Regions from separate parts of the Lactobacillus paragasseri genome, predicted to be linked through region 1. Evidence: predicted binding sites of a transcription regulator. Region 1 holds the regulator's gene; each other region holds the start of a gene.
What was found. The regulator NrdR, encoded in region 1, represses ribonucleotide reductase genes. The targets are predictions, from matches to a motif close to ACACNATATATNGTGT.
Positions count from the first base shown of each region.

Region 1 (11,062 bases):
TCTTCATCTAAAGCTGCCTTCTTAAAGAATGCAGTACCAAAAATTCTTTGAAGCATTGGGTTAGAAGATTTACCTAACCAGTATGCACCAGCAACTGATAAAAGCTTAAAGTTCTTAATCTTACCAGTATTTGGTAATAAAGCTTCAAAACCAAAGTCAACAAAGTCACCTAATTTGTAAACTGCAACTTCGTCTTTTTCGTCCTTTAAAAGATCTAATTTGAATTGGTCATCTTTAAAGATATCTTCCAATTCACTCTTTTTCATTGAAGTATATTCGATCTTTTCGCCATTCTTGATTGCCTTTTGCATTTCTTTTTCAAGTTCTGGCAATTCAGTAATTTTAATTTGATCTTCCTTATCAGTATCTACAAAGAAGCCACCCTCATCTGCTTCGTGCATTCCCAAACGTAATTCTGGATACTTACGCTTAGCAATAGCTTCAAGCAAAAATGCAGCAGTAGCACGTAAAATGTCTAAACCTTCTTCATCCTTATCAGTGATGATAGCTGCTTCTACATCTTCATCAACAACGTAATCTAAAGGCTTCATTTCGCCGTTAATTTTTGCACCAACAGCAGCTTTTCCTAGAGAAGTAGCAATTGAAGATGCTAGTTCTTTAACAGAAACTGCCTTGTCAAAATCTTTCTTTGAGCCGTCTGGCAAAGTTACAGAAAAACTCATAAAATTTTACCTCCAAATAAAAAATCCCAGCACTAAAAGTAGCGCTGGGACGTTAAAATACGTGGTTCCACCCGAAATTCGAATTAATTACCAAGAATTAATTCCTCTAAAGGTCGTTAATGATACCTAACCAAATTATAAAAATTTCAGGAATGAAATTGGGGTTTTCCTCTAATCAGGAGCTTCCAGAACTAGGCTCCTGTCTCTGAGTTGAAGAAAATCATGTCTTTCATTGACTTTCATTATACTAGCTCATCAAATAGATGCAAGCAAAATTTGAAATTAATTTCTACGATTTTTACCGCCAACAAAAACCTCTTTACTCAAGAAACGAACCCGCTCCATTAAGCGTCTTGCCTTAACCTCATCAACATTATTTCTTGTTTCAGCAAAATGTTCAGCCAAATCATCCATTGTCATATTTGAACTAAAAAATGTTGGTAAAACATTATCCATGCGTTTTTGCAAAATAACGCCTAACACGTCATCACGTGACCATTCACTTAGAGTCTCTGCTCCAATATCATCAAAAACTAAAACAGGAGCTGATGCAATACGATCAATCTCGTCACTTAAGCTATTATCTTGAAAATGGCTCCCCAAACTGGCAATAAAAGAAGGTACATGTAAAAAGACTACTCGACTTCCTTGACGCGCAATAGCGTTAGCTAACCCAGCTAAGATATACGTTTTTCCTACACCAAAATCACCAGTTAGATACAAACCTTTGATATGTTTGTTCTTCTTAAAACTGGCTAAAAACATAGCTACTTCATTTAATGCAGCATCCCGTTCAGGAGTTGAATCAACATTTTCTAGTTCAACATGACGTAGTTTTCCTGGTAGATCAATCAATTCAATCCTGCGTTCTGCCCGCATTTTAGCTTCTGAGTTTAACTTTGCCTCAGTTGGAACATAGGTAATATCAATTACCTTTCCATTAAGAAAAAGCTTTGGCGTATATCCTTCCATCACAGGGTTTGGCGCCTCAATTTGCTCAACATAGTTAAAAATCGTAGGAAGAGAAGCCTGCACAATTTCTTTATTCAATTTGTCTTTATTTTGTGCGAGAAAGGCTTGAACACTGGGATGCTTTATTGCTGTTTTAGCAATCTTTTTTCCATCTTCGCTCAATTTTCTTTTCTTGATAATACGTGTGATTACTTCAGAAATATCTTCCACCAGTACAACACTTCCTATTCATTTTTACCAAATTCACGAAAGATTCGATTTCTTTCCTCAGCTGACATGGTTGTTTTCTTATTTTGATGCTGTTTTTCATACTTCGACCAATCAGTTGTCTTACGAATATTCTTTTTGGGAGCACGATAATATTGATGACTACGTTTATTCTTTCGTTCCTTAAGATATGCGATAGCTTCAGTTGGCGTGGTTATTCCTTGCTGAAGCCAATCATTAGCAATTCGATCAGCTAAATTATTAGTCAACACAGCATCATATTCAAAACAAGTATGAACAATCAAATTAATTAAAGGTGGTGTTAACCCCATTTGATCTTGCAAACGAAAGATAACTTTCTTTTCATTTGCAGTTACATAGCCACCTTTTTTCTCTTTTAATTCGTATAAATAATCAGTTGGCACCTTACTATCTACTTCACGAATTAGATCTGCATCTGCTTTTGATAATTTTTTAATTGCATGATCAGCATCTTTAGGAGTTTGACGTAACTGCTTTTTAACCATTTCTTTATTGCGATTAAGTCCAAAGTTTTCATTAACTGCATTTTGAATTGCATACATATTGAGTTTATCTGTCCCAGCTGACATCGTAATCAGCGCAGTTTCGACAAATTCTTGCTCAGTTAAATGGTAAAAATCAATAATCTGTTTAATTTCTACCTGGTGCTTTAAAACTTCTTCTTTCTTAATATGATAGCTCTCAAACAAATCAACCAAAAAGCTCCAGTCAACTTTTACCGGCTCATTACCTAACTTAATTTCACCTTTGGCATCCTTAGGAACTTCACCAGCCGCTTCTTTAACTTCAACTGGTGCATCAATCGCATTTTCAGCACTCAAGTGAAAAACATCAAAAAAGCCACTAGTAACTTCCTTAGCATCTTTTAAACCGACAAAAGTTCGCGGAGTAAATTTTTTTACCAAACGATCAAAAGCTACATTTCCTACTCGTTCAAGCAACAAACTTGAAAGTAAAAAGGTGTGAAAGAACTCACCTGCTGAAGGAACTTTTTCTACTTCAAAAATCAAAACCTCGCCTAAAACAGGATTTGAACCTAAAAATGTCTTAATTAAGCCTGTTGCCTCTAAATGATGCAAAGTTTTAAATAAGTCCTCTAATTTTAAGTTTGTTTGATCTTGAAGTTGATATAAAGTTTTATAATCTTTGGCAAAAGGTACTTCATCAAATTCTTTTGTCAATGTTATATATAATCCTACTCCACGAATACCCACAAGAGGCTCAAAAAGAGTAGTTAAAACTTTTATATTTTCTTCACTAACAGCTACTTGATTAGCCACATAAAAAGGCTGCTTAGGGTCAGCACTTTCAAACACAGGCTACCTACTCCTTATCATGTTTAGCCATCATATCTTCCATGGCTTCCATAAATCCTGAAACATCTTTAAATTGGCGATAAATACTTGCAAATCGAATGTAAGCTACATCATCTAAATTAGCCAATTCCTTCATCACCAAATTACCAATGTCTTTAGATGAAATTTCATTAAGACCTTGCTTTCTAATTTCATTTTCTACATGATCTACTAAAGTATCTAGTTGTTCGCTTGAAATTGGTCTCTTTTGCGCAGCCATCATTACGCCATGCAAAATTTTATCGCGGTTAAAGGCCTCACGAGTCCCATCATTTTTGATTACCAATAGAGGCGAGCGCTCTACTCTTTCAAAAGTAGTAAAGCGAAAACCACAATTTTCACATTCTATGCGTCGTCTAATTGCTCTATTTTCATCGCTTGGACGAGAATCAATTACTCTTGAAGCATTCTTGTGGCAATTTGGACATTCCATCTTCTCTACCTGCCTATCTTTTGTAATAAATCAGATAATCTTTTCTCTAAGTCATCTATTGTACCAGTATTAGCTACCACATAGGTAGCTCTTTTTTCTTTTTCACTTAGTGGCATTTGATTATTTATTCTAACCAAAGCTTCTTCTTTAGTGAAATTATTTCGTTTCATCAGACGTTTAACCTGCAGTTTTGGTGAAATAGAAATAACCAAAACGCCATCGCATAAGCTTTCAAAACCAGATTCAAATAGTAAAGGCACATCAACTACAACTAATTTTTCTTGATTTAAACGGTATCGCTCCATTTGTTGTTTAATTTCCTGATGAACAAGTGGATGAGTTATCTCATTTAATTTTTTCAGCTTAGTTTTATCATTAAAAACTATTCCACCTAATTTATGACGATTAATTGTTTGATCATCATTAAGAATATTGCTGCCAAAATAATTAACTATTGCCTGATAACCCTTTTGGCCTACTTCCATTATCTGATGAGCAATTAAATCGGAGTCGATAATCGGAATATTTTGCTTTTCAAAAAATTCATCAGCTGTACTTTTACCACTGGCTATTCCGCCAGTTAATCCTAAAAAATATGTCATTTATATAGTACCTGACAATGCGGACAGAAAGTAGTTCCGCGTCCATTTACTTTGATCTTCTCTAAAATAGTGCCGCACTTACTACACTCTTCACCAGCATGTCCATAAACCTGCAGCATCTTTTGATAACCACCAATTTGGCCATTAGCATCTAAATAAGTATGAACAGTAGTTCCGCGTTCCTTAGTTGCTATAGCGATAGTACGGTTGATATTTTGATATAAATTCTTCACCTTATCAGCAGGAATAGCTTGAGCGCTACTTAGGGGATGAATTTTACTCTTCCAGAGTACTTCATCTACATAAATATTTCCTAAACCACACACAATTGTCTGATCCAATAAAGTGTTCTTTATATTCTTTTTCTTCCGGCTCAAAGCATTAATGAAATAGGTTAAGTTAAATTCAGCAGTATTAGGTTCAGGTCCAAGATGCCGAATTCCAGTCGTCTTTCTTTCAGTTCCTGTTTCAACTAAATGCATCCTACCGAATTTGCGCACATCATCATAACGTAAGGCAGTCCCATCAGTAAAAATAAATTCTACATGTTCATGCTTTCCCTTAGGTGTATCAGGACTAACTAAATGATATTTTCCTTCCATGCGCAAATGCGAAACCATTGTTAAGTCGCCATTGAACCTAAAGAGTAAATACTTGCCATAACGATCAATTTTCAAAATCGTTTTATTTGTCAATTTTTTAATAAATTCAGCTGGATCGTTAACTATAATTTTAGGATACCAAATATTTATTTTAACAATTGTTTTTCCCTTTACTAAGGGAGTTAAAGTCCGTCTAACTGTCTCAACTTCTGGCATCTCTGGCATTAAATCACCTACTTTTTACTTAGCATCATACCAATTATGACCCCAGTTAGAGTCAGCTATCAGTGGAACATCTAGTGTTACAGCTGACTGCATAACTTCTGGCACAATTTTCTTAATTGTATCTAATTCAACCTTAGGTACATCAAAAATAAGCTCATCGTGTACTTGTAGAACCATTTTAGTCTTTAAATGCAATTCATCAAGTTTCTTTTGCATATTAATCATGGCAATTTTAATAATATCAGCAGCTGAACCTTGAATAGGAGAATTAATTGCAGTTCTTTCAGCAAAGCTTCTAACGTTGAAATTTTTTGAATGAATATCTGGTAAATAGCGTCTTCTATGCATAATAGTTTCTGCATAGCCTTTTTCGCGAGCTTCCTTAATTGCCTTATCCATGTAATTCTTAATTTGCGGATATTGTTCAAAATAATTATCAATAAATGTCTTTGCTTGTTTACGACTGATGCCTAAGTTCTTAGACAAACCATAATCAGAAATACCATAAACTATTCCAAAGTTGACCGCCTTAGCATGCCGACGCATTAACGGCGTTACTTCATCAGGTGAATCCAAATGGAAAATCTTCATTGCAGTGTGGGCATGAATATCGTAACCAGATTTAAATGCCTCCTGCATATGTTCATCCCCGGAAACATGTGCCAAAACTCTTAATTCAACCTGTGAGTAGTCGCAAGAAAAGATATAGCCGTCTTTAGTTGAAGGTACAAAAGCCTTCCTAATCTGTTTTCCTTCATCAGTTCTAGTTGGAATATTTTGTAAATTAGGATCAACCGATGAAAGACGACCTGTTGCAGTTAAAGTCTGTAAATAACGGGTATGAATTCTTCCATCTGGTTGAATACACTCGAGTAGTCCCTTAACGTAAGTATTTTGAATTTTAGCAATTTGACGATAATCTAAAATTTCCGAAACAATTGGACTCTTCATTTTCAATTGCTCTAATACTTCAACAGAAGTTGAATAGCCAGTTTTGGTCTTTTTAATTGGTGGTAAGTTTAATTTTTCAAAAAGAATATGACCTAGCTGTTTTGGCGAATTTAAATTAAATTCTTCACCAGCTTGTTGATAAATCTTATGTTCTAGTTCTTGTAATTTAAGTGCAAAGTCATTGCCTAATTGATTTAAAACTGATGCTTCAACCTTAATTCCAGTAATTTCCATTTTAGCTAAGACAAAAGCAACTGGAATTTCAATTGTTTCATATAAATCATCTTGCTCATGATCTTTTAATTTCTCTAGAAGTGGCTGCTTTAACTTCTCAATTACAACGACTTTAGCTGCTAAATGTTCAAAGAACTCATCATCCTCAGGTACAGCTTTCTTTTTACCTTTACCATAAACTTCCAAGTCAGTTTTTACTGAATAATCGCCATATAAATGCGCTACTTCACCAAGATCGTTAGAATTATTCTCATTATTAACTAAATAAGAAGCTAGAAGCATATCATAGTCTAATCCTTCTGCATCAATATCTAGCCGATGTAAACCTACATAGGTTCTTTTAATATCGAAAACATTTTTCTTAATCTTCTTATCTTCTAGCATTTGACGAAGTGGAGTTTCTTGCAGTAAAACCACATCTTTAGAAACATAGATTTTATCGCCAACTTTTAATGAAAATCCTTCAAGTGGAGCTAAATGGTAGTTATCACCCAACATTGCTAGATAAAATGTTACTTCTTTTTCATTAGTTTTACCTAGTTCAGTGATATTTTCTTTTGTCAGCTCTTGATACTCGTACTTCTCGCTTTCTTGCTTGTCAGCACTCACTCCACTTACGCCTAACTCAGCTAAAAACTTCTTAAATCCTAATCTTTCATATAAATTACGTAAGTCTTCAATATTAGGTTTTTCCAGCTTAGTATCAGCAAGGGTCACTTCTACTGGAGAATCACGATCAATTGTGGCCAGTTTTTTAGCTAAAAAAGCCTTATCTTTATCATTAATTAAGTTCTCTTTTAACTTGGATTTTTTCATTTCATCCACATGTTCATAAAGTTTTTCAACAGAACCATACTTCTGAATTAAACGTGAAGCTGTCTTCGGACCAACTTTCGTTACACCTGGATAATTATCAGAATTATCTCCCATCAGAGCTTTCATATCAATAAATTCAGTTGGAATTACGCCATTAACTTCTTTCATATGTTCTGGCGTATATGCCTCAGTATCACCAACTCCATTCTTAGTTATTAAAACCGTGGTTTTATCAGAAGCAAGCTGTGTTAAATCACGATCCCCAGTTACAATATCAACAGTATAACCAGCTTCTTCTCCCATTTTAGAAAGTGTGCCAATAATATCGTCTGCTTCATAATTCTTTAGTTCATAGCTCTTAATACCTAAGTCTTTAAGCATTTCACGAATTACAGGCAGTTGCTCTGATAATTCACTTGGAGTTTTTTGTCGACCACCTTTATAGTCTTGATACATTTTAGTTCTAAAAGTAACTTTCCCTGCATCAAAAGCAACTAATACATTGCTTGGATCAGTCTGCTTCATAATCGCATCAAGCATATTTTTAAAAGTAAAAATTGCATTTGTATGCAAACCATCTGGGCTAGTAAAGCGATCCAGCTGACGGTACAAAGCATAAAAGGCACGAAAGGCCACAGAGTTACCGTCAATTAAAAGTAATTTCTTTTGTGCCATCTTTTTCTCCTTAAATAAAAAACTGTCAAATAGTCTCTTACCTATTTTAGCAGTTTTTCTTACATGATTTAATTATCTACATTTGTTTTGAACTTTAAATCCTAAAATGGATTGTTTTCGTCAACAATTTTATGGTAATTATCAGGATCAGTATTACCTTCTGTACTTAAAACAATAATGCGTGAATTTTGGTCAAGACCTAATTCGGCGCGATCCTTGGCTAAAACTGGATTAGATAAAATTTCATAAACATAGGCAAAACCAGCAGCACCAGATTCACCAGAAACGACTTTAGGATCTCCTTCAAGAGGATGACCTAAACGTGCCATTCCTTCTGCATCAACGTCTTCACTCAATGTTCCATAAAACTTTGCACTATCACGAATTATTGGCCATGCAGTGATACTTGGAGTCTGACAGTTTAAGCCAGCCATCATTGTCTTAGTTAGTCCCTCTAAGTGGTGACGCTTACCATCAGCTTTTTGAGCTGAGAGATAGTAACAAGCTACTGTCTCAGGTTCAACAATTGTAATGACTGGTAATTCTTCAGGTTTCATTCTTTCTTCTAAACCTAAAATAATCCCAGCTGCAAGAGAACCCACACCAGCTTGTAAAAAGATATGAGTTGGTTTTTCTTTCATTTGATGTAAAAATTCATCAACAATTAAGCCATAGCCCTTAATAATCCAACCTGGGATCTTCTCATAGCCTTCCCATGCAGTATCTTGAATCATAATTCCATTAGGATCTTTTTCGCAGAGTTCTTTAACTTCTTTGACGGTATTGTCATAATTTTTATCAGTAATCTCAACTTCTGTATTTTGAATCTTGCGGATATGATCAGCACGAATTTCTTTTGAGCCTTTAGGCATCTTGATTACTGCATGAGTTCCAAGCTTACTTGCTGCCCAAGCAATTCCACGTCCGTGATTACCATCAGTAGCAGTATAGAAAGTAATTTTTTCTGCTACCTTTCTAACCTCAGGCTTCATTAATTCATTATATGTAAGCTTATCTACATCAAGACCAGCTCTTTCAGCAATGCAGCAAGCCATAGCATAAAGACCACCTGCACCTTTAAAAGAATTAATGCCAAAGCGACTACTTTCATCTTTAACAGCAATTTCTGCAACATTTAAGTGCTTGGCCAAATTAGTCAAATCTTTAAGTTCAGTTGGCTTGTAATAATGAACTGAATTAAAGAAAGTCTCTACTTCATGGTCATCTTTTAACTCTGGAGCTTTAAATGAGAAAGGTGACTTTAATAACTGAATATTTTTCATAATTACACCTCATAAACGTTAACTAATAACTTTAAGTCCAGTTTATCATTCTTTATTTACGCTTAATCATTTTTATTGTGTGCTTGAGTATATTTCATAAAAATAGCAATGATGACTAACACGAGGACTAATAAAAAAATATAAGCTAAATGGGTACCATGAGCAGTAGGAATTGTGCCTTTTGATCCAGCATTTCTTTGCGCAAATGCCACAAAAGCAGCAGTTATTGACGTACCAACCGCACCAGCAAATTCTTGCAAAGTATTCAAAATTGCATTTCCTTGGGTTACTTCACTTTTTTCAAGATGATCTAGCGCATCTGTCATAACGCATCCCATCATCATTCCCATTCCACCCATATAAAAGATGTAAATAAATAGAATAAGAAAATTACTTAAATTACTTGTGAAAATAGTAAAAATAAGCAATTCTAACAACATAAAGCTAGAACCAATTAAAATCGGTCTTCTTGCACCATATCGATCAAGTAAACTCCCACCAAATGGAGCTAAAAATGCACCAGCAAATCCTGCTGGTAAAACAACTAATCCAGCAATCAAAGCGGAACTGCCATTAACTAATTGAATATAGTTTGGTAATAAAAATGCATTTCCTAATGAAATAATCTGAATTAAGAAAAATCCAACAGCGTGAGCAGCAAAAAACTTATTTTTAAACAAATTTAAATCTAAAACTGGGTCGTTAATTCTATTTGACCGATAAACTAACAATCCCAAAGAAATTAAAGCAATTAAAATAGCTCCTAAACAATTGAAGGCAAAATAATTTCCAGTGCTTAAATTGCTAAATCCTAAAATCATTCCAATAAAAAAGACTGCGATTAATAGAATACTTAAAAGGTCAAATTTAACCTCTCTCAGTTGTGATTTTTGTCTAATTCCTCCAATTCCAAATACCAATGAAATCAAGATAAAGGGAATCATAATATAAAAGATCCAGCGCCAACCTAAGTGAGTTACAACGAGACCACCAAAAGTTGGCCCTAAAGCTGGTGCAATCCCAGTAATCATATTTCCAACGCCCATCATTACGCCAACTCGACTTTTTGGAACTTGCTCCATAATGATATTAAACATTAAAGGAAGAGCAATCCCAGTTCCTAGTCCTTCAACAATTCGACCAATTAATAAAAATTCAAAATTAGGTGCACAGGCACCAATAATTAAACCACTTAAATATAATAAATTAGCTGTAATAAACAGCTTTTTTGTTTTAAAGTGCGCCTTTAAATTTGCTGATAAAGGTACAATGATCGAAATAGTTAACAAATAAATTGATGTCAGCCACTGAACTGTATTAGTAGCTAAATTAAATTCTTTCATTAAAGTTGGAAAGGCAATATTCATTGAAGTCTCAATAATTACCCCACTAAAGGAGAGGATGCCCGTCGCAAAAATTGCTGCAAGTACATGCTTAGGAATTTTTTCCTTAGTCATTTGCTTTTCCCTCCTTTATGCCCCTTAGAAACGCTGTAATGGTATTTACATCTTTCATCGATAAATTGTCTAAAACTTCTTCATTATCTTGTTTCATATACTGCCTAATTTTAGGCACTATTTTTAAAGCAGATTCGGTTAATTGCGCCTGCTTTTTTCTTTTGTCTTTAGGATCATCAACTCTAACAATTAATCCACGTTTCTCCATCCGTTGCAACATGATTGTAGTTGTTGATCGTTTAATATTAAATTCATGTTCAATTTCATTTTGCGAAGCAAGATTGTTTTGATGATTAGATAAGAAATCAATTACTGACATTTGCACGCCCGTTACGCCTAAACTATTAGCAAAGTTTTCACGTTCACGATCAATTTGAGTAGTTGCTTGTTTAATTAATTTTTTCAGTGTCTCCATATTTATCTCCTTAATTTAGTTAGCTGTCTAACAAATATATTATAAAATAAAATTGTTAGATATCAAACATATTTCAAAAGATAAAAAAAGAATCACATTGTCCGCTATCA
Region 1 is NZ_AP018549.1:1,450,341-1,461,402, forward strand. It holds gene thrS (threonine--tRNA ligase) at 1-683, opposite strand, end outside; gene dnaI (primosomal protein DnaI) at 966-1,865, opposite strand; gene LpgJCM5343_RS07085 (DnaD domain protein) at 1,880-3,220, opposite strand; gene nrdR (transcriptional regulator NrdR) at 3,228-3,692, opposite strand; gene coaE (dephospho-CoA kinase) at 3,698-4,294, opposite strand; gene mutM (bifunctional DNA-formamidopyrimidine glycosylase/DNA-(apurinic or apyrimidinic site) lyase) at 4,291-5,121, opposite strand; gene polA (DNA polymerase I) at 5,137-7,797, opposite strand; gene LpgJCM5343_RS07110 (diaminopropionate ammonia-lyase) at 7,899-9,080, opposite strand; gene LpgJCM5343_RS07115 (MFS transporter) at 9,143-10,537, opposite strand; gene LpgJCM5343_RS07120 (MarR family winged helix-turn-helix transcriptional regulator) at 10,530-10,952, opposite strand.

Region 2 (11,062 bases), 440 kb from region 1:
GTCAGAAAATTTCTACAATAAAATCTATCCAACTACTTATTTATCACCTATTTCAAATAAAGTTAATTTTTATATTGAGAGTAGTAAAACAGATGACGTTGTTCCTATCAAGGATGTAATATATTTTGCTCAAAAAGTTTCAAGCAACCATAATCACGTTCAATTAACAACTGATTCATTTGGCGCCCACGAATGGAACTATTGGCAAAAGGCAATAGTTCCAGCTTATACATGGATGATCGAACAATTAGAGCAAAAGAAGGGAGTGATAAATTAATGAATTTAAAAATTAAAAATATTACATGTTCCATTAAAAAAGTTCCATTAAAGAGACCGTTTATTACTGCCTTACATAAAGTCACCGAAATTGAAGGACTGAAAATCGTTGTTGAATTAAGTGATGGTCAAACAGGTACTGGAACAGCTACTCCTAATGAGAAAGTTACCGGTGACACATTACAAAGCTCACTAGACATTGTTAATCAAGTTATTAAACCTGCATTAATAAACCAAAACTTCAAAAATTGGAACAAAATTTTAACCACACTTCAAACCTGTATCGTTCATAATTCTGCCGCAAAGGCGGCAATGGATATTGCCTTACATCAATTAAAGGCTAAAGAAAACAATGAATCTCTAGTTAACCTACTTGGTAGTGAAAAAGGCAAATTAACAACCGACTATACAATTAGTATCGGTTCAGATGACCATATGGTTTCTGAAGCCAAAGCCTTAGTTAAAGATGGCTTTACTGCAATCAAAATCAAGTTAGGCAACAATTCTGTAAGTCATGATATTAAAATCATTCAAAAAATTAGTAAAGCTGTTGGTCCTGACATTTCCTTACGTATTGATTGCAATCAAGCCTGGAATTACAAAGACACTTTAAAAGCTAGTCGAACTTGGGCACAGGATAATTTAAACATTGATTTTATCGAACAGCCTGTTCTAAAAGATGCAATCTCAGATTTAACTTTATTAAGTGAAAATTCGCCTTATCCAATTATGGCTGACGAAAGTGTCGCTTCATATCAGGATGCCATTAACTTAATCCAGCATCACGCTTGTGACTACATCAACATTAAGTTAATGAAAACTGGTGGCTTATCAGAGGCAATCAAAATTAATGATTTAGCCCAAGCTTGTGGTATTAAAACTATGATTGGTTGCATGATTGAGCCAGTTGAAAGTATTGCGGCAGCTGCTGCATTCGCTGTTGCAAATAAAAATGTTAAATTTATTGATCTCGATTCAATTTTTATGGCTACACAAGATCCTGATCTTAGTAAGTATTTAGAAATTAAAAATAATGAAATTATTCTAAAGGACTAAGACAATGCAACTGACCCAGATTCAAGAACAAATAGAAAATAATCCTTGGAAAACAGCAATTACTATTCGTAAAAATAATCATACGATCTTTGAAAATTCAAACGCTAATGTGATTTTTAAGTCAGCCTCATTAATAAAACTAGGGATTGCTCTTTATATTCAGGAAAAAAAGCCTGGCACAATCGCCAATACTCTTACCCTATCTAGTAATGATATTGTTGGAGGAGCCGGCATTATCAATAGACTAAGCATTAAGTCATGGAAGATTAGTGATTTATTAGATCTAATGTTATCTGTATCTGATAATACAGCTACTAACGCTTTATTGAATTATTACAACATCAATACAATTAATGATTATTTACAGCAAAATTTTCAAAATATTTCTTTAAGTCGATTTTTAATGAAAAAAAGTGATAAAGAAAATACTTGTACATCAAATTCTATGATGGACGTTTTTGAAAAACTACTTGCAGGCGATAACGAAGTTAATCATGTGGTTCTCGATGCCTTAAAGCACCAAGAAGTAAGAAATAAATTAGTAGCTTATAGCAATCCTAAGTATGAAGTCTTTAATAAAACTGGCGAACTATTGCATGAACAGCATGATATAGCACGATTTAGAGCAAACACTGATGTGATTGACTGCTGCGTATTAACCAATTATCAAAGTCAAAAAGATTATGAGAATATTTTAAGTATGATGCAAAAGATCGGGAAAATACTTACACACTAGAAAGAAGTATTTACAATGGAAATTAAAAACTTAACTACGGAGCAACGAAACCCCGCGACTATGCACATTGATTCCATGTCAACTATCGACATGGTCAAAACTATTAATCAAGAAGACAAAAAAGTCGCTGTAGCAGTGGGAACTCAAGATGATAAAATTGCCCGGGCAATAGATGAAGCAGCTAAGCGCTATAGCAAAGGTGGACGTTTAATCTATATCGGTGCTGGAACAAGCGGCCGTCTTGGCGTTTTAGATGCTGCTGAATTAGTTCCTACCTACGGTATTAAACCAGAACGCGCAATCGGATTAATTGCTGGCGGTAAAGATGCGATGTATGTTGCTGTCGAAGGTGCTGAAGATTCACAAGATCTAGCAAAAAGAGATTTAAAAGATCTTAAACTAAATAAAAACGATATCGTTTTAGGGCTTGCCGCCAGTGGTCGCACTCCATATGTAATTGGCGGTCTTGACTATGCTAAAGCCATAGGTGCTCTAACTATTTCCATTGCCTGTGTTAAAGACTCTAAGATAGGCGATCACGCCGATATAGCTATCGAAGCTGTTGTTGGACCTGAAGCGATTACCGGTTCAACTAGAATGAAAGCCGGAACTGCTCAAAAGATGATTCTGAACATGATTTCTACTGGTGTCATGATAAAACAAGGAAAAATCTACGAAAACGTCATGATTGATGTTAAACCTACTAATTCTAAGCTAATTGATCGTGCCTGTCGCATTATTCACACTACTACTGGTGCATCTACCCAGAAAGCTAAAGATACTCTTAAAGAGGCTAATAATGATGTTGGCTTAGCAATCGTAATGCTTAAAACTAACTGCAGTCTCAATCAAGCAAAAAGTTTGTTAGAAACAAAAAATGGAAATGTCGCAGAAGTTTTAAATAAGTAGCTTGCTAGCTAAACAGAAGGGGCTTATAATACCTACCATTGCAATATATCAATTTACAATGTGAGGTGAAATTATGAGTCCTTTTTTCTTATTCATTTATCTGATTTTTGGTGGGATTTTAGGTGGCCTTCTCTCAACAATTGCAAGTATGGCATCCCTTGCCACTTATCCAGTCCTCCTTTCAGTTGGTATTCCCCCAGTTTATGCAAATACTACTAATGATGCAGCCTTAATCTGGACTGGCGTTGGATCAACTGCATCTTCGCTTAAAGAACTAAAGGGGCACTGGAAACAAGTTAGTTTCTATTCAATTTTTACAATTATTGGATCAGCTTTAGGCTGCATGCTTTTAATTCAATTTCCCGGGAAAATATTTGAGAAGATCGTTCCCTTCTGTATCGCTTTTTCCGGCTTAATGATTTTATTCAGTGGAGAAATTCATCTTGGAAATGAAAGTGATCATCCTAATCGCTTAGTTCAAGCTCTATCACTTTTATGCTTATTGATTGCTGGAGCTTATGCTGGGTACTTCGGCGCTGCGAGCGGCGTTTTAATGTTAGTTATCTTGAACGCAATTAGTGATGATGCCTTTTTAACTGTTAATGCTATGAAAAATATTATTGGCGCACTCTCCAATTTAGTTGCGCTAATTATCTATATGTTTACCGAAAAAATTTACTGGAGCGCTGCTATTCCTTTGGCAATCGGAGCGTTGATCGGTAGTTACTTTGGACCACGTATCATGCGCCATATTCCAGTTAAGATCATTCGTTTGGGCATTGCCGTTTTAGCCCTCATTCAAGCTGCTTACTTCGCTTATACTGCGTATAAATAAAAACAAATTTTATCTAGGAAAAATAAATTTAGTTTGCGTAATAAACATATGGGATTACTTCCTCAAATATTTTTAGAGAGGATTTACTCATATGGTAAAAAAGATTGAACCCTGGTTTGGGTTCACGGAAGATAAAGTGTTTGGGATGGTGATGGAAAACAAGGACTTCTGCAAGTATTTGCTTGAAATTATTATTCCAGATCTGAAAATTGAAAAGATAGACTGGTTAGATAAGCAAGTTGAGATTAATAATTTTGAGCGCAAGAATGAAGCTAAAGAAGTTAGACTTGATGTTTTGGTTACAGACCATGAGGGACGCGTGTTTAACATCGAAATGCAAACAACGGATCAAGATGATATCGGTAGACGCATGCGTTACTATCTTTCAAGACTTGATTTACGCTATACTTTAAATAAGGGTAAGACTTATCGAAATTTGAAAGACGCCTTTATTATTTTTCTCTGTAACTTTAAACCAAAGAAAGATGATAAATTTTATGAGTCGTACCATACTTATTCTGATCAAGATAGGTCAAAACAATTACAGGATGGCGTGACAAAGATTATCATTAATTCACAAGTTTCAGCTGAAGGTCAGAGCGAAGATTTAAAAGCCTTGGCTAAATTAATGAACAATGAACCTGTGAATTTAAATAAACATTTTGATTACGCGCAAAGAAGAATTAAAGAAATTAACGAAGATCCAGAAACGAGGGAAAAGATCATGCTTTACGAAACAAGAATGCTAGAACGAGAACAAGCTGCAGGAAAAGCAGGATATGAGCAAGGAATGAGACATGGCGTTGAACAAGGAAAAGTCGATTCTGCCAAAATTATTCTCGAAAATCAAATGGATAATGGTAGTACTTTAGAGCAAGCAGCGGATTTTGTTAAGAATTTAAAATTAATTTCCAACAAAGATCTTGAAAAATTGATCAAGATATATAAATAAAACCGTAAAAAAATAATTCTTAAAGCAAAAAGATTGATTAGCCACGTTACTAAAACGCTGGCTAATCAATCTTTTTTATTTTACAAATATTTCCAAACTATATCATCGCAAGTGGCGTCTTTTCAGTCGGCTGCGGGAAGTCATTATCTATTAATTTTATTTCGTCTGATGTTAATTTGATATCTTGAGCAGCAATATTCTCCTTCATATGCTTAACCGTTCCCGCTTTAGGAATCGATAAAACATTACCATGTCTTAAAGTCCAAGCTAACATAATTTGGTGCGGAGTTACATTGTGCGCACGAGCTACTATTTTAAGATTATTAGTAATCCTAATCGAATCGCCCTTACCTGAGTTAAATGGAGAATACCCAATAAAACCAACGCCATGCTTTTTTTGCCAAGGTAAAACATCATATTCTACCCCGCGTTCAGAAAGGTTATACAAATCTTCATTGGCAAAACAATCCTTGCCGCCTGGGACACTAAACAATTCTTCTAGGTCAGCTACATCAAAGTTAGATACACCCCAGTGGCGAATTAAGCCTTCATTTTGTAATTCTTTTAGTCCGCGTACTGTTTCAGATAAACGCTTATCGCCACGCCAATGAAGCAAATACAAGTCTAAATAATCAGTTTTTAGTCGTTTTAAGCTATTTTCTAAGCTCTGACGTTCTAATTCTGGAGAAGCATGATACGGATAAAATTTTGAGATCAAAAAGATTTGACTGCGATCATAACCTTGAATTGCTTCGCCAATTAATTTTTCACTTTTTCCTTCACCATACATTTCTGCAGTATCAATTACTTTAATTCCATTATCTAAACCATAGCGAAGTGCAGCTATTTCGTCTTTTTTCTTAGAAGCGTCTTCGCCAATTCCCCAAGTTCCCATGCCTAAGCCTGACAAGTTATTTTCTTGAAAACTCTTCTCCATCTCTTCTCACCTCACCTAAATTTTACCGCAGAAAAAAACAAATTTAAAAATGTTAGCGGTTTAAGTTGACTAGACCAATTTTATATTTTATAATGGACTAGACCAATGAATGAGGAGGTACACATAATTATGAAAATCATCGTAACTAAAGATAATATTGAAGGCGGCACTAAGGCATTTGAAATTATTAAAAAGGGAATGGAAAATGGCGACAAAGTTTTAGGCCTTGCAACTGGCTCTTCCCCAATTCCAATGTATGACGATATGTGCGACAGCGACTTAGACTTCTCTGACATGACAAGTATTAACTTAGATGAATACTACGGCTTAAAACCAGATAATGATCAAAGCTACCACTACTTCATGCAAAAACACTTATTCGATAAGAAGCCTTTCAAGCATTCATATATTCCAAATGGAATGGCAAAAGATATTGACAAAGAAGTTGACCGTTATAACGACATTATTGCTGCTAACCCAATTGACATCCAAATTTTAGGTATTGGTAGAAACGGACACATTGCCTTTAACGAACCAGGTACTCCATTTGGCAGCTTAACTCACAAGGTTCAATTAACTGAAAGTACTATTAAGGCAAATTCACGCTTCTTTGACAATGAAGACGAAGTTCCTCGCCAAGCTATTTGTATGGGAATTAAGTCAATTATGCAAAGTAAGAAGATTGTTTTACTAGCCTTTGGCGAATCAAAGCAAGATGCAGTTAAAGCATTAGTTGAAGGTCCAGTTACTGAAGAAGTTCCTGCATCCATTTTGCAAGATCACCCAGATGTAACAGTTATTTGTGATGAAGTAGCTGCAGCAAAGCTTGATCCAAAATACAGAAAATAATCCTCATTTAAGACTGTTTACTTTGGCGAATTAATCTTTTTAGATTAGTTCGTCTTTTCTTTTTGTATTTTTTTGATGTGTTCTCTTGACTTTTTTCTTTTATAGCAAATTAAAAAACCACTTGTTTTCATACCAGATATTGAATTACACTATTAAAGCAAACTATATCTTGTAGAAAGAACGTGATGACAGTTATTGTATTGAGCGGGCCTATTGGAGCCGGAAAATCCAGTTTAACCAGTCTTCTTGCAGAGCATTTAGGCACCCAAGCATTTTATGAAGGTGTAGATAATAATCCAATTTTGCCACTTTATTATAAAGACATGGCACATTACACTTTTCTCTTAAATACCTATCTTCTAAACCATCGTTTGGCTCAAATTAACCAAGCTATTCGCGATCATAACAGTGTGTCTGATCGTTCAATTTATGAAGATGCCTTATTTTTCAAAATGAATGTCGATAGTGGAATCGCAGACCCTACTGAATTCAAGATCTACGATAGTTTACTTGAGAATATGATGGAACAAGCCCCAGGCAACCCAAGTAAGAAACCTGATTTGTTAATTTATATTCATGTATCTCTTGATACCATGCTTCACCGCATTCAAAAGCGCGGTCGTACATTTGAACAATTATCAACTGATCCAGGCTTAAAAGACTACTATGCTCGACTTTTGTCTTATTACGAGCCTTGGTATGAAAAATATAATGCATCCCCTAAGATGATGATTGATGGCGATAAATATGACTTTGTTGCAGATGAAGATGCACGAAAAGAAGTTATCAACACAATTGATCAAAAGCTTACTGATCTAGGTAATCTAAACTAGCTAACGAATAGAAGGAACGTGATGACAGTTATTGTATTAAGTGGGCCCATTGGAGCCGGAAAATCCAGTCTAACAGGTATTCTATCTAAGTATTTGGGCACTAATCCCTTTTATGAAAGTGTAGATGACAATCCTGTTTTGCCATTATTCTACGAAAACCCTAAGAAGTACGCATTTTTATTGCAAGTTTATTTCTTGAATACTCGCTTCCAAAGTATCAAGTCAGCATTAACTGATGATAATAACGTACTCGACCGTTCTATCTACGAAGATGCACTTTTCTTCCAAATGAATGCCGATATTGGCCGTGCTACTAAAGAAGAAGTAGATACTTATTACGAACTTCTACACAATATGATGAGTGAGTTAGATCGGATGCCTAAGAAGAATCCAGATCTCCTTGTTCATATTGATGTATCATATGACACAATGCTTAAACGTATTCAAAAACGTGGTCGTAACTACGAGCAATTAAGTTATGACCCAACTCTAGAAGACTACTACAAGCGTTTGCTTCGCTATTACAAACCTTGGTATGAGAAGTATGATTATTCACCAAAGATGACTATTGATGGTGATAAATTTGACTTCATGGCAAGTGAAGAGGATCGTCAAGAAGTCTTAAATCAAATCGTTGCTAAGCTTAAAGAAATGGGCAAACTTGACGAAAATTGGAAACCAAATTTAGTTAAATAAAGTAAAAACATGTTAGAATACTTTATAGGAACAGTGTTACTATCTGCTTTATAATTTAATGCGCAGAATAGTGCTTAGGCGGTCGTTAGGCCGCTTTTTTCATATACTCACATCATTAAACTAATGTCTTGAAGCGCCACTTACTGCATCTGCAGCTTCACCAGTTAATTGATTTTCTTTAGTAACAGGATATGGCTTCATAACGCTCTTACTCGTTGAAGAAATTCCCCAATCAGCAGTATAGTCAAGATGATCAATTTTAGCATGTTTAATATCGTCAATCGTCTTACAACCAGTCAATTGCATATCAATCAACAATTCCTTATTCAATTGCTCAATAACTGACTGAACACCTTGAGCACCACCAAGTGCTAAGCCATATAAGAATGGACGACCAATACCAACTAAGTCAGCACCTAATGCCAATGCCTTAAAGACGTGTGAACCACGACGAACGCCGCCATCAAGGATAATTGGAACGGGGCGATCGCAACTCTTCACAGCCTTCGCGATTTCAGGCAAAACATCAATTGTAGCAGGAGCCCCATCAACTTCACGGCCTCCGTGATTAGAAACTACAATTCCATCTGCACCAGCACCAATTGCAAGCATCGCATCTTCAGCACATTCAACGCCCTTAACAATTACAGGCACATCAGCAATGTCCTTAATCTTACGAATATCATCTGGCCCAATATTTTGAGCAGATGAAGCGTACATTTCAGCAACGCTTTGTCCCTCTCCTTTTCCACCAGTCCATTCATTAAAGAAAGCAAGTGGAACAGGATATGTAAAGTTAGTCCGTAAATTTGCTTCACGATAGCCACTAACTAGCGCATCTACAGTTAAGAAGAAACCGGTAAAGCCGGCTTTAACTGATTCTTCAATTACCATTTTATTAAAGTCCCAGTTCTTGCTTAGATATAATTGCATAAACCGTGGGGAGTCGCCTACTGCGTTTTGCACATCTTGAACACTCTTATTTGCATAGGTACTCATTCCAAACAAAGCACCGGCAGCTTTTGCACCCTTAGCAGTATCAATTTCGGCTTCGGCATTTGCAATACCATGGCAGGCAATTGGACAGATCATAACTGGTGTCTTTAACTTCATCCCTAAAAATTCAGTATTCAATTCTGGATCCTGCATCCCAGTTAAAGCACGAGGCACAATTTGAAAATGGTTAAAAGCTTGTGTATTATTCCGCCAAGTCCATTCATTTTCTGCACCACTAGCAATGTAGTAATAAGCAGCTTCTGGTATTACATATTTTGCTTCGTTTTCCAGTTCATCCAAGTTAACCATGTGTAGTTTTTCTTCTCTAGTACTTTGTGGGAACCCCTTATAGTAAGTTGTCATCGATATTTCCTCCAATCATTAAGTAGGTTTCTATACACCTTAATTTTAGGACGATTTCATTAATTTATTAAATAAAAGCTATTATGAAATAATTCACTAAGTCCGATATGCTCACTATCCATGTTCTTTGTAGCGCTTTCTTTAGTTAAAATTCGTGTTTACATTTATTTATCAGAATGCTACACTGTAAAAGTTGCTTATTTAAAGCTAAAAAGCGAACATTATGTCTGGAGGACAAAATGAATTTTATCAAAAACTACTTTCATTTAGAAAAGTTGGGAACTAATGTTAGAACTGAATTTATTGCAGGTCTAACAACCTTTATTAGTATGTCTTATATTCTCTTCGTTAACCCAAGTGTTCTTGGTGCTAGCGGCATGAATACTGGCGCTGTATTTACTGCAACTGCTTTAGCTGCGGCTCTTGGTACAGCAATCATGGGTATTGTAGCTAACTATCCGATTGGTGAAGCACCTGCCTTAGGTATTAACGCCTTCTTTGCCTATACCGTATGTATTGGCATGAAGGTATCTTGGGAAACTGCCTTAGCCAGTGTTTTTGTTGCATCAATTATCTTTATTTTAATTACTTTATTTAAATTAAGAGAAAAGATCATTGACTCTATCCCTTCAGACCTTAAATTTGCCATTTCATCAGGTATTGGTCTTTTTATTGCCTTCCTAGGTTTACAAAATGGTGGTTTAATTGTTGCTAACAAATCTACTTTAGTTGGTTTAGGATCACTTCATAACCCGCTTGTTTGGATTACGATTTTTGGTTTAATTGTTACTGTAATCTTAATGATTTTAGGCGTTCCAGGTGCGATTTTCATCGGAATGATTGCTGCCTCAATCTTTGGCATTTGTACTGGTCAAATTGCCGTACCACACAAGTTTATTTCTTTAGCACCAAGTCTTGCACCTACTTTTGGTCAAGCAGTTTTCCACGTTAAAGACATTAATTCTCTGCAAATGTGGGTTGTTGTTTTAACTTTCTTACTTGTTACATTCTTTGATACTGCTGGTACTTTAATTGGTCTTGCTCAACAAGCTGGCTTTATGAAGAACAACAAAATGCCACGTGTTGGTAAAGCATTAGCCGCAGATTCAACTGCTATGATGTTTGGTTCTATCTTTGGTACTTCACCTGTTGGAGCCTTTGTTGAATCAAGTGCTGGTATTGCAGTTGGTGGACGTTCAGGTTTAACTGCAGTCTTTGTTGCCATCTTCTTCCTGATTTCAATGATCTTTAGTCCATTACTTGGGGTGTTCACTACTCAAGTGACTGCTCCAGCCCTAATTATTGTTGGAGTTTTAATGGCACAAAATACTGCTCACATTCACTGGAACAAGTTAGAAATTGCCGTTCCTGCATTTTTGATTTTACTTGGTATGCCACTTACCTACTCAATTTCTGATGGTTTAGCATTAGGGATGATTACTTACCCAATTTGTATGGTTTCTGCAAAGCGTGGTAAAGAAGTCAGCCCAATGATGTGGGTACTGTTTGTCGTATTCATCATCTTCTTGTGGGTTTTGAATTTTAAGTAAGCTAAAATTCACTAACAAAAATACCGATTATCATCCATCTTGATAATCGGTATTTTTTTATTGCTTTTATTATC
Region 2 is NZ_AP018549.1:1,888,377-1,899,438, forward strand. It holds gene LpgJCM5343_RS09195 (alpha/beta hydrolase) at 1-277, shown strand, start outside; gene LpgJCM5343_RS09200 (dipeptide epimerase) at 277-1,332, shown strand; gene LpgJCM5343_RS09205 (serine hydrolase) at 1,337-2,068, shown strand; gene murQ (N-acetylmuramic acid 6-phosphate etherase) at 2,084-2,977, shown strand; gene LpgJCM5343_RS09215 (sulfite exporter TauE/SafE family protein) at 3,051-3,812, shown strand; gene LpgJCM5343_RS09220 (Rpn family recombination-promoting nuclease/putative transposase) at 3,904-4,764, shown strand; gene LpgJCM5343_RS09225 (aldo/keto reductase) at 4,862-5,701, opposite strand; gene nagB (glucosamine-6-phosphate deaminase) at 5,831-6,550, shown strand; gene LpgJCM5343_RS09235 (deoxynucleoside kinase) at 6,733-7,383, shown strand; gene LpgJCM5343_RS09240 (deoxynucleoside kinase) at 7,405-8,079, shown strand; gene LpgJCM5343_RS09245 (alpha-hydroxy-acid oxidizing protein) at 8,200-9,438, opposite strand; gene LpgJCM5343_RS09250 (NCS2 family permease) at 9,678-10,988, shown strand.
Region 2: a site for NrdR is predicted at 6,710-6,725, ahead of LpgJCM5343_RS09235 (deoxynucleoside kinase). Genes of this name have one in related genera too.

Region 3 (11,062 bases), 200 kb from region 1:
AATGACGAAAGTAAGTTTGGCAGATATGTTTCATAGTCAGCCCACGATAGCTGTTTCCGTCATTGTTGCCATTACTGATTTTCTTTTAGGATATTATTGCTGGATAAAGAAAGATAAGTTAGTCAATAGTACCAAAGAACTAAAAATTTTTTGGATTTGTCAGTGTTTCTGTCAGTTGCTAGTAGGCAATATTATTTGTTTTCTATTAAGTCTTTTTGGCTTACGTGCTTTACATAGTTTTAAAGTTACAGACAGAGCAATAGCGTATTTTAAGACAACTATTATCATCAGTACAGTATTGTATGTTTTGTGTATTCTTTTGCTGGGTTTAATTGGATTAAAAGGTTTAAGAGGTTAGAGAAATGTTTAATTTTTTTAAAAAGAAAAATAAAGGATTAGAAGTAGATGCCGCTGTTGATGGTGAATTAATACCAATTACCGAAGTAAAAGATGATGTGTTTTCTACTAAAATGTTAGGCGATGGTTATGCTATTAAGCCTACTAGTGGAGAAATTCATTCACCAGTAGAGGGCGACATATCTACTTTATTTCCTACTAAGCACGCTATTGGTATTAAGACCAAAGAAGGATTAGAAATCCTTGTACACTTAGGAATTGATACAGTGGAGTTAAATGGGGCACCTTTTAAGATGGAAATTCAAAAGGGAGATCATGTTACTCCTGGTCAGTTGCTTGGAACAATGGACTTAAAACAAGTTACTGATAGCGGTCGCGATGATTCTGTAATTGTTGTTTATACTAATATGGATTTAATTGAATCTATTACTCCTGTTCAAAAAGGATCTATTAGTTCTGGTGATAAGGTACAAATAATTACCTTTAGGAAAAATTAGACTTTAGTTTAAATACAAAAGACACTCATGACTTAATTTTTTATAGAGTCATGGGTGTCTTTTAACTATCTAATTATTTTTAATAAATTGTTTTAATTCTTCCTGAGAAAAATATGCACCATAATCATCAGTTAATTGTTTTAATATGAAGTCATTACTAGCATTTAATTTTCTACTGAGGTTAATCATCTTCTTGATGGCATCAATTCGTTCTTCTTCTTTACCGGTTTTTATCCCCGCTTTTTCGCCGACATATCGCATGTCATCAAGTTTCATTTGATAATCCATGAGTTCTTTCCTTCTTTCTGGATTGGTTTTGTATTTCTCAACGTTGCTTTGTAGCTTTTGGATAAAGCTATCATTTATGTTAATTTTACCAGTAAAACAGTGATATTGAAAAAACCACACGAGTTTAAGTACTCATGTGGTTTTTAACTATCTAATTATTTTTAATAAATTGTTTTAATTCTTCTTGAGAAAAATCATTCCCATAATCCTGAGTTAAGAGACTTAAAATTTTTTCATCATTAGCGCTGAATTGACGATAGCGTCGAATCATCTTTTTAATAGCATCAATTCGTTCTTCTTCTTTACCATTTTTTTCTCCGACATATCGCATGTCATCAAGTTTCATTTGATAATCCATGAGTTCTTTCCTTCTTTCTGGATTAGTTTTGTATTTTTTAACATCGCTTTGTAGCTTTTGAATAAAGCTATCATTTGTATTAATTTTACCACGCATTAGATCGAAAAATCCTTGTAGACGTGGCGTGATTTTTCCTTTTGTTCCACTTGCATTAAGCAAAATTAATTTTTGACCAATATTTAGCGGATCATACTTGAATCCCTCGGTGCTCCAAGTCGTATCATAGCGATACTGATCAAGTCCTAGAGGATCAGTTGGCAGAATTAAAATTAAATATGTGGTAGGCAAATTGCGATAATTTTCACCTTGCATAAACAGACTTTTATCCATCATTGAAAAATAATACCGCATTCGCTTTCCTAAAAAGTCTGGCAGAGTCATTTGTAATTCAATATCAAAGACTCGGCCCTTGTCGTCTGTAGCGTAGATATCTGGAATAATGCCGTGCATAGCAGGATGAAACTTCAATCTTTTTTGCGTTTCAAAATTAGCAGTTTGAATATGCAATTCAGGTGCAATTGCCCGCAAAAGGTCACGGCAATTAGTTCCTTGTTCCATAACCCAGCTAAAGATCGGATCAGCAGTGATATCTGCTTCATCAACGCGCTTTTCAAGCTCTTTTTTGTTCATAGAACGCTCCTTTAAGTGTATTAGAGAAAGATCTCTAATTTTAATTATGCAAAAAGGAGTTTTATTTTTTTGAAAAAAAGCATCCCTCAAACATTTAAGGGATGCAGTAGTCTATTTATTTTTTTCTTGTAATAGATCACGAATTTGACGAAGATATAATTCTTCATTGGTTGGTGTAGGATCATCTTCTTCGACTTCTTTTTTAGGCATCATTTTGTTGACTAGCTTAATTAAGAAGAAGACAACCAATGCGATGATTAAAAAGTTAATAACTGCATTTAAGAAACTGCCATATTTGAACGTAGCTTCACCGACAGTGAATTTTAAGTTTGATAAATCAATCTTACCAATAAATAATCCAATGAGAGGATTAATTAAGTCTTTAACTAATGAATTTACAATTGCGGTAAATGCTGCACCAATAATAACTCCGACAGCTAAGTCCATCATGTTACCACGAGAAATAAATTCTTTGAATTCTTTAATCATTTGCTTTTCCTTTCTAAAAAAGTAGCTATTAATTAAAAATTATACCGAAAGTAATTAACTTCTCACTAGAAAAATGCTTTTAGAACACAAAAAAACGTTAGAGTTTTAATCTAACGTTTTTGTTGAAAAGAAATTAATTCTTTCTCTTTCGTTTAAGTTCACTGCCAACTAGACCAAGTAAGAATGAAGTAGCGCCAAAGGCTAAACCGATTAGGCTAGCATCATTTGGCTTAGCGCCAGTTTGAGGTAAGTTGTTTTCTTCAGTTTTCTTAGTTTCGTGACTAGCAGCGTTTGTTGGTAAAGCTAAATGAGAAGAAATAGGTGATTTTGTTTCGTTGTTCTTTCTTACTAATTGGGTTTGTGTTGATTTAGCTGGTTTAGCAGGTTGAACCGGTTTAGTAGGTATAGTTGGTTTAGCAGGTTGAACCGGTTTAGTAGGTATAGTTGGTTTAGTAGGTTGAACCGGCTTAGTAGGTACAGTTGGCTTTGTAGGTTGAACCGGCTTAGTAGGCTCGGTTGGTTTGGTAGGTTGAACTGGAACAGCAGTGTAAACAACTTGGAACGAAAGGTCACTACTATTTGGTTGAACTGCTTGTGCAGCAATTTGTTTTTGATCGGCAGTATAGTTCTTAATGACTGGTGAGGTAACTGCGATAAAGGTATTAGAAACTGGAGACCAATCATTCAATTCTTCCTTGTTGGTTACCAAATCGAGCTTTCCAGCTTGAGTAAATTCTACAGAAGTATTATAAGTTGGTGCAGCTTCTTTGCCGTTATCATAAATATAGGTGATAGTTTCGTTAACAGTCTTAGAATTATTGATCTCTTTAAAGGCGTGTTTAAAGTGAACATCATAATTTTGATTGTTAGGCTTTTCATCATTATCATAGAAAATGTTTTTTTGATCAGTTGGATCACTGATTAAAACGTAATTATTAGCTACGTATTTATCAATTGTATCTTTAGTAGAATATTGTGAATTTGTATTAGGCGCACCAGATAAGCTCTTAGTTTCTAATGTTTTACCAGTAGTATCATCAATATAAGTTACATTAACATTTTCAGTTAATTCATACGGAACTTTAACCATAAATTCTGTACTGTTTGCTAAAGATTTAATCAAATCTTGATCCGTCGTAGCATTGAAGGTTAGTGGAGATACTATTTGATTATTAATTTCAAACTTCTTGGAAACAGGTGTAGTTTGAGTAATATTAGTAGGATCAATCTTATAAACAGTTGAAAATGTCACTGGTAGAGAAACAGCGTGACTATTATTTTCTATTGTCCATGTTTCCCAAGAAACTTGATTTGTAACCAAGTCTTTTTGTCCATTTCTAGTGAAACCGGTATTACCTAATTCAATAGTTTGGAGAGCTTGACCTTTCTTAGGACCATTTTCGGCATAAAGGACAACTTTTTCAGAAATAGACTTATTTTCTTTAACGTCATTTGTCTTATGAGTAAAGTGAGCGATGAAGTACTGGTCGACTTGATCATTAGTATCAAACTTGCCGTAAGTTACATCAGACAACGTATCGCCTGACAACTTAGTAGTTATATTTTTAGGATCATTACCTACGTTTACTGCAACAAAGTTATAGTTTGAAAAATCGTAATTGGATGGAATAGTAAATGAAATAGTAGATTTGCTTGTTCCATCTGTCTTAAGGTCTTTAGCAAAGTCAATGAATTTTCCTTCAGTATCATCATAGAAGCGAAGAACAGCACCTTGCTTATCAGCATTGTAGATGACTGTCTTCTCAATATTTTGAGAGTTATGGTCAACTTTAATAGCATCAATTTTAAGTTGATCTGGAGTATAGCCAGAAATTGTTGGAGAAGTGACTGAAGCGAAAGTTTGTGGAGCAGTCCATTTTGTATCAGTTGTGCCAGTAACTAAATCTTTTGTACCAGTTTCAGTGAAAGTGAGTTGGTTAGTAGCATCTTTAGCAGCTGGGGAACCATCTTTATAAATATAGTGAATAGTTTCGGTAACTGTCTTCTTGTTAGAAACAGGACCGATTCCATGTTTGAAATGAACTTCATAATTTTGATTATTAGGAAGTTCGTCGTTGTCAAATGAAAGAGGGGCTTGATTGGTTGGGTCGTTAACTAGAACATAGTTTTGAGCGACATATTTATCAATAGTATCCTTAGTTGAATAATTGGCTTCTGTATTAGGCTTACCTGATAATGACTTACTCTCTAAAGTTTTTCCAGTCGTGTCATCAATATAGTTAACTGTAATATTTTCAGCTAAAGTATATGGAATAGTGACTTTTAGATTAATAGTCTTATCATTACTCAATTCTGATGTTTCAAATGGCAGTTTAAGTGAAGAGTAGTCGAACACTTTACCATCTTTTGTAGCTTTAACTTGAGCTAAATCTAATGAATAAATTTTTTCTTGGTTATCAAGACCACTAACTTTTTCTGGTAAATTAAAGTTTTCAATGAATGCTTTATCAGGTGTCCAGTTAGACCATTTAGTATTTTCACCTTTAGGATCATTGACAAGGTCTACAGTTCTAGTTCTTGTGTAAGTAATTTTTTGGTCAATTGGAGAAGTTGCAGCATCAACCACTGTCTTACCTGCGTGGGGACCATTTTCATAGACATAGTTAACTTTTTCTGCAACTACAGCAGTTTCATTCTGATTATCTAATGCATGCTTAAAATGAAGAATAAACTCTTGATCCTTAGTTTCATCATTATCGAAGTTTCCATAAGCGATCTTTGAATAATCAGAATTTGTGATAGAACCATTACCAGAAACACCGGTAAAGATGTAGTGATTGTTCTTTAAAAAGTTAACGATATTATCTGCATCAGTAAATGAGATAGGCTGCTTGCTTGAATTATTGTCTAATTCAGAATAAGTATCAGTTAATGAGGCCTTCTGTCCATTTTTGGTTAAATAATCAGATAAGTTTTGATTTTCAGTATCATCGTAGAAAGTAAGGCGTGCATGTTCTGGGGCATAGTAATGAACTGTGTAAATTAATGGAACATTATTTTCAATAGTAATCTTACCGTCATTGTCGATATTTAACTTAATGACTGGGATTTCATCTTTATCAACTAAGGTATAATTCTTATCATTTGCATTAGGTGATTCTACAGCATTGAAACTGGAATCAGGTTGCCACTTTTCCCACGTAATGTGGTCGGTAACTAAATCGTTAGTTCCAGTGCGAGTATAACTTACAGTCTTATCATAAGGATTTGCGGCCGTTTTTCCTTCTTGAGTACCGTTAGCATAAACGTAATTAATTGTTTCTTTTATTGTCTTTTTGTCGCTAACTGGTGTAGTACCATGGTAAAGGTAAACGTAATACTTAAGTGATTTATCTTTGATATTAATCTTTTGACTGTTGTAGTTATTTTCTAAAGAATCTGTCTTAAAGTTTTGATTACTTATATTGTAATTTTTCAGATTCTTGCTGAAATCACTTGTTTCACCGTTAGTTGCTTGTTTATCTAACACGTAGCCTTGTTTCTTAAGATCATTGATAATATTGCTAGTTGGGTTATCAACAGTAGAATTAGTTTTAGCAATAATTGATCTTACGGTATCTGGAATTTCTTTATCGGTGTTTTCGTCAATGAAGTAGATTCTAACAACACGATCAACTGCAGGATCAAATTTGAAGTCGGTATAAGTTTGAGTAGAGGTATTAGTTGTACTTCCTGAACCGGAGTGTTTCCAATCATTTTCATTAACAATTGGAGTAGTAATTGAAGGCCCCACACCGGAATCTGGATTACTTGCCCAATTGTCAATAGCGTTAGGGTTTAATAGGGTATCTAACTGAATAAAGTAAGGCCCCATTGTAGAATAATCTACGCCGTTAACTGTAAAATTGCCTTTTTGATCAATAGTAATTTGTTTTTTGTCGCTAGAAATTGAGTCTCTTAAAAATTTTTCAAAGTTGGTGTCTTCAGGAAGAGTTGCAAGGTTACCATAGTACTTATTAATTGGTACTCTTTGACCCTCAGAATCAACGACTTCCATATCTGCTGGAATCTTGAAAGCCTTAATAGTAGATGGAAGAATTTCTTGCCCATTATTAAATTTTATGTTAGCTAAAACATTCATTAATGGATTTAAACTTGGATCTTTAGCAGAACCATAATTCCACTCAAGTGCGTATTGCATTAGCCGAGCAGATTTCTGTTTATCAGCAGGAACATCTGCCGCGGCACTTGGTTCTGGTCCATAATAAGTTGCACCATTTTCGGTATAAGAACCATTATTACCAGGATAACCGTCTTGCCCAGGGGTTCCAATTAATTTTGGTCCCATAACAAAACCGTGAAGAATTTCTTTGGTTACAACTAGATCTTTATATGGAGTAATCTTGATTGGTAAGTTTTGAGTAAATTTTTGGTTATTAAATAAAGTTACGGTAACAGGTAAATTGAAGTCTGGGTAAGTACCGTGAATGTCCTTATATTGCTTAGTTGCGTCATTATCAGCTGTAAAATAAAAGGTTGGATTAAAATTTGATAGAATCCCATCATCACTACCAGTATAAGTAAAAGTAAAGATTTTATTGGTATTTGTTTGTGATGTGCTTATCTCAAAGTCGTTAATCTTAGAAGGAGGAGTACTAAAGCGTAACAAGTTATTAGTGGCAGCGATTGAAACTGTGATTTTTTGTCCATTATTAATAGTAATGTGGTTCTCTTTATTTTGATTAATATGAACTCTAATTGTTCCTTGAGTAACATTAGCCATCATTGACTTATTAGCGTCATCACCTGTAATACTTACAGCTGTAGATTGATTCTGATCAGTGGTAGTTTGAATTTTTTCTTCAAAATTAATTGCTTGAGCTGATGCTTGTGTAGTGTTTGCTTTTTCTGACTTAGTAGCGAATAAGTTAGTTTCTTGCCTAAAAGTAGCTTCACTATTTTTACTAGTTTGATTTACAGAAGTTTGTTCATTATTTTGAACAGTTTTAGTGCTAGTTGTGGAATCTTCTGAAGCTTTAGTTTTTTGAATATTTAAAGTGCGCGATTTGAGAGAATCGGAAGTACTTTCTTGGCTAGTAACATTTTGACTTGTAGTGTTTACTTCAGCAGCATGCGCGGTATTAGAACTTTCTAAAAAGAATGTTGTACCTAATGCAACAGTAACTAATCCAACTGAAAGTTTTCTAAGGCTAAACTTTTCTTTCCCATTAAGCTTAGCAATAAAAGATAAATCATTCTTATGTGACATTTCTTTTTCCTCGATTACAATCATTTTATATATAAAATAACAATTTTGTTTTCCAACAAGTTATTATAACTCAACTTTAAATAATGAAATCAAAAAAGATTGATTAATCTGAATATTCATATTATTTTTGATAAAAAGTTGCTATTAATAGCTTTAAAAGGCAAAGACTATAAATTTTATAACATAATAAAATAAGCACCTAATTAAAAAACGTTATTAAAAAAAGTATCAAAAAAATAAATTGGAACGTAAAGTTATGCTGATGATGCAAGCTGAAAGGTCAAAAAAATATTAAATTATTCGAAAATCCTAATGACTAAGAAAAGAAAGCGTTTTATTTAACTGGAAGGAACGCCTACCGCATATTTACCTAAAGATGTAAACTCTTGTTTTGAATTTTTTGACTACTATACTAGATACAGATGCTTTTTTGAGTAAAAGGCGGATAAGGCACAATATATGGTGTGACCTAATATAGAGAAAGAGGAGTTAATGGATGGATAATTCAACATCATTACAAGAAGATCATAAGGAAAGAAAGGATAATTACTTTGTTTGGCTATTTAAGCAATTACATGGCTGGCCAGTACAAAACTATATGCTTTGGTTCTTTGCCTTTGGGTTTCAATTGGCTATTTTGATTCAAAACAAAATTACTACTTTAACACTAATTACTTTCATTGGTACTCTACTTGGAACATTATGTGTGTTAGCAATCAATGCTACTAAGGCAATTAATGGTTGGCTTGGTTTAATTTCGGCAGCTTGTTTTATTTATGCAGGTTTAGCTGCTAAAAATTACTTATCGATTTTTGAGCAAATTGCTTATATTTTAACTTTAGACTTACCAGTTATTATTTCAGTTAGATCTTGGAATGATGATACTAAGAACCATTTACGTAAATTTGGTGCTAAAGAATGGATTATTGCAATTGTTGGTACCTTAATTGTGTATGCAGTATCAGGTTACTTAATTGGTAAATTTACTAACGATCCACGTCCTTGGATTGATGCAATTAGTTTCGCTATTTCATTAACTGCTGGAATTATGTGTTTCTTACGCTACAACAACCAATACTTCTGGTGGACTGCTAGTGGAATTTTTCAATTAATTCTTTGGGGTGTAACTTACGCACAAGGAGATGCAACTTTAGCAATGGCAGTTAACTCCTTAATTTATGTTGTTAATGACGTTTTGGCCTTTACTGTTTCCCCTTGGTTTAATATGGGAAGAAAGCGTGAAGGATTAAAAGCTATTAAAGACTAATAAAAATCGAAATAAGTTAAAATGAGCATGTCGAGTTTCGGCATGCTTTTTTGTTTGTGAGGTATAAATAGATGAATGAAAAGTGGAAAAAGAAATTGGCAAATGCAGCAAATAATGATGACTATGTAAAGCTAAATACGGGCTTAATGAGAGTATCAGATTTAAATAATTATTTATCATCTTTTCCTAGTAACTTGCTTGCTTTTAATAAATTGGGAAAATTTACATATTATAAACAATTGCCGGGAATGAACTATAATCCACCAGAGCTTGGAGAAAATATTATTTCGTTGGGTAAAACAGAGCAAGAAAAGAAACAGTTAGAGGAAGTCTTCCACAAATTAAGCACAGGTCGGGAAAAAGAATTCCGCTTTGCGGACCAGACTAATACTCAAAAGAGGTTTATGGTGGATAGTTATCGTGCTGTTTTTGATAAAAATCATCAATTTTCAGGAATTAATGAGAGTATTCAAGATATTTATCCACTTGTGGAATATTATTTAAAGGAAACTGGGCAAAAATTAGTTGATGATCCAAATAATCCGAATGGTGAAGTTTATCGTAAAAATCAAGAAATTGATGCCGAAAGTGGAGCGTCTGAATTATAGAAAATTGACATAAGCATATTTTTCCTTAAAATATAATTAAAATATCTAGGAGAAGGGAATGTAGTTAAAATGGCTGTAATTGATCAAGCGTATATTCAAGATAAATTTATTGAATATTGTAAGGTAAACACGCGCTCAGATGACCAAAGTAAAGAAGTACCAACAACACCTGGACAAATTGAATTGCTAAAAATAATCGAACAAGAATTAGAAAATTTGGGCTTAGAAAATATCTCTTTTTCTAAAAAAGATTCATATCTTGTTGGAAAACTACCTGGCACAGTGAGAGATGAACAAGTTACTCCGATCGGTTTTGTGGCCCATGTGGATACAGCTGACTTCAATGCAGAAAATGTTCAGCCGCAAGTACATCAAGACTATGATGGAAAGGATATTGTATTAAAAGAGGGGCGAGTTTTGTCCACAAGTGAATTTTCTAGTTTGAAAAAGCACTTAGGTGAAACTTTAATTACTGCTGATGGAACAACCTTGCTTGGAGCGGATGATAAGGCCGGAATTGCGGGTTTATTAGGAATGCTCAAATATTTAAAAGAAAATTCTAGCGTAAAGCATGGCGATATTTGGGTTGCTTTTGGTCCTGATGAGGAAATTGGTAAAGGAGCAGCTCGTTTTGATGTTCAACGTTTTCCAGTTGAGTTCGCCTATACTCTAGATAATGGAGATCCAGGTGACATTGCTTTTGAAACTTTTAATGCAGCAGCTGCTACAATTCATTTTCATGGTACAGTTGTTCATCCCGGAGAAGCATATGGCTTAATGGTTAATGCTGCTTTGATGTCTAGTGAATTTATCCAAGGCTTGCCAGCTGATGAGGTCCCAGAAAATAGTAAGGGCTTTGATGGCTATTTTATGGTTTTATCCAATAACGGTAATGTTGATCATGCCCAAATTCAATTGATTATCCGAGACTTTGATACTGATGGCTTTGAGAAAAAGAAAAAGTTAGTCACAGACCTAGTGGATAAGTTAAATGAAAAATATGGAAAAGATCGCGTAACCTTAGAGTTGCATGATCAATACCGTAGTCCTGGTGATTTAATTAAGAAATATCCTTATGTTGTAAATTTAGTTTTACATGCCTATGACGCTCTAGGATTAAAGCCTAAAATTATTCCATTTCGCGGTGGAACAGATGGAGATTTTATTTCAGAAAAGGGCATTCCTACACCTAACTTATTTAATGGTGGTGCGAACTTCCACGGGCCATATGAATATGTAACAACTGAGAGTATGGCATTGCTTTCTAGAACTTTGATTGAAATTGCTCGGCAACATGTTTTATTAAATAGTAATCGTGATGAACGTCCATTAAAGAGA
Region 3 is NZ_AP018549.1:1,647,742-1,658,803, reverse strand. It holds gene LpgJCM5343_RS08210 (hypothetical protein) at 1-358, shown strand, start outside; gene LpgJCM5343_RS08205 (PTS sugar transporter subunit IIA) at 363-854, shown strand; gene LpgJCM5343_RS08200 (Rpn family recombination-promoting nuclease/putative transposase) at 924-1,262, opposite strand; gene LpgJCM5343_RS08195 (Rpn family recombination-promoting nuclease/putative transposase) at 1,294-2,130, opposite strand; gene mscL (large-conductance mechanosensitive channel protein MscL) at 2,242-2,619, opposite strand; gene LpgJCM5343_RS08185 (mucin-binding protein) at 2,753-7,849, opposite strand; gene pnuC (nicotinamide riboside transporter PnuC) at 8,346-9,116, shown strand; gene LpgJCM5343_RS08175 (PAS domain-containing protein) at 9,188-9,724, shown strand; gene pepT (peptidase T) at 9,794-11,062, shown strand, end outside.
Region 3: a site for NrdR is predicted at 8,300-8,315, ahead of pnuC (nicotinamide riboside transporter PnuC). Genes of this name have one in related genera too.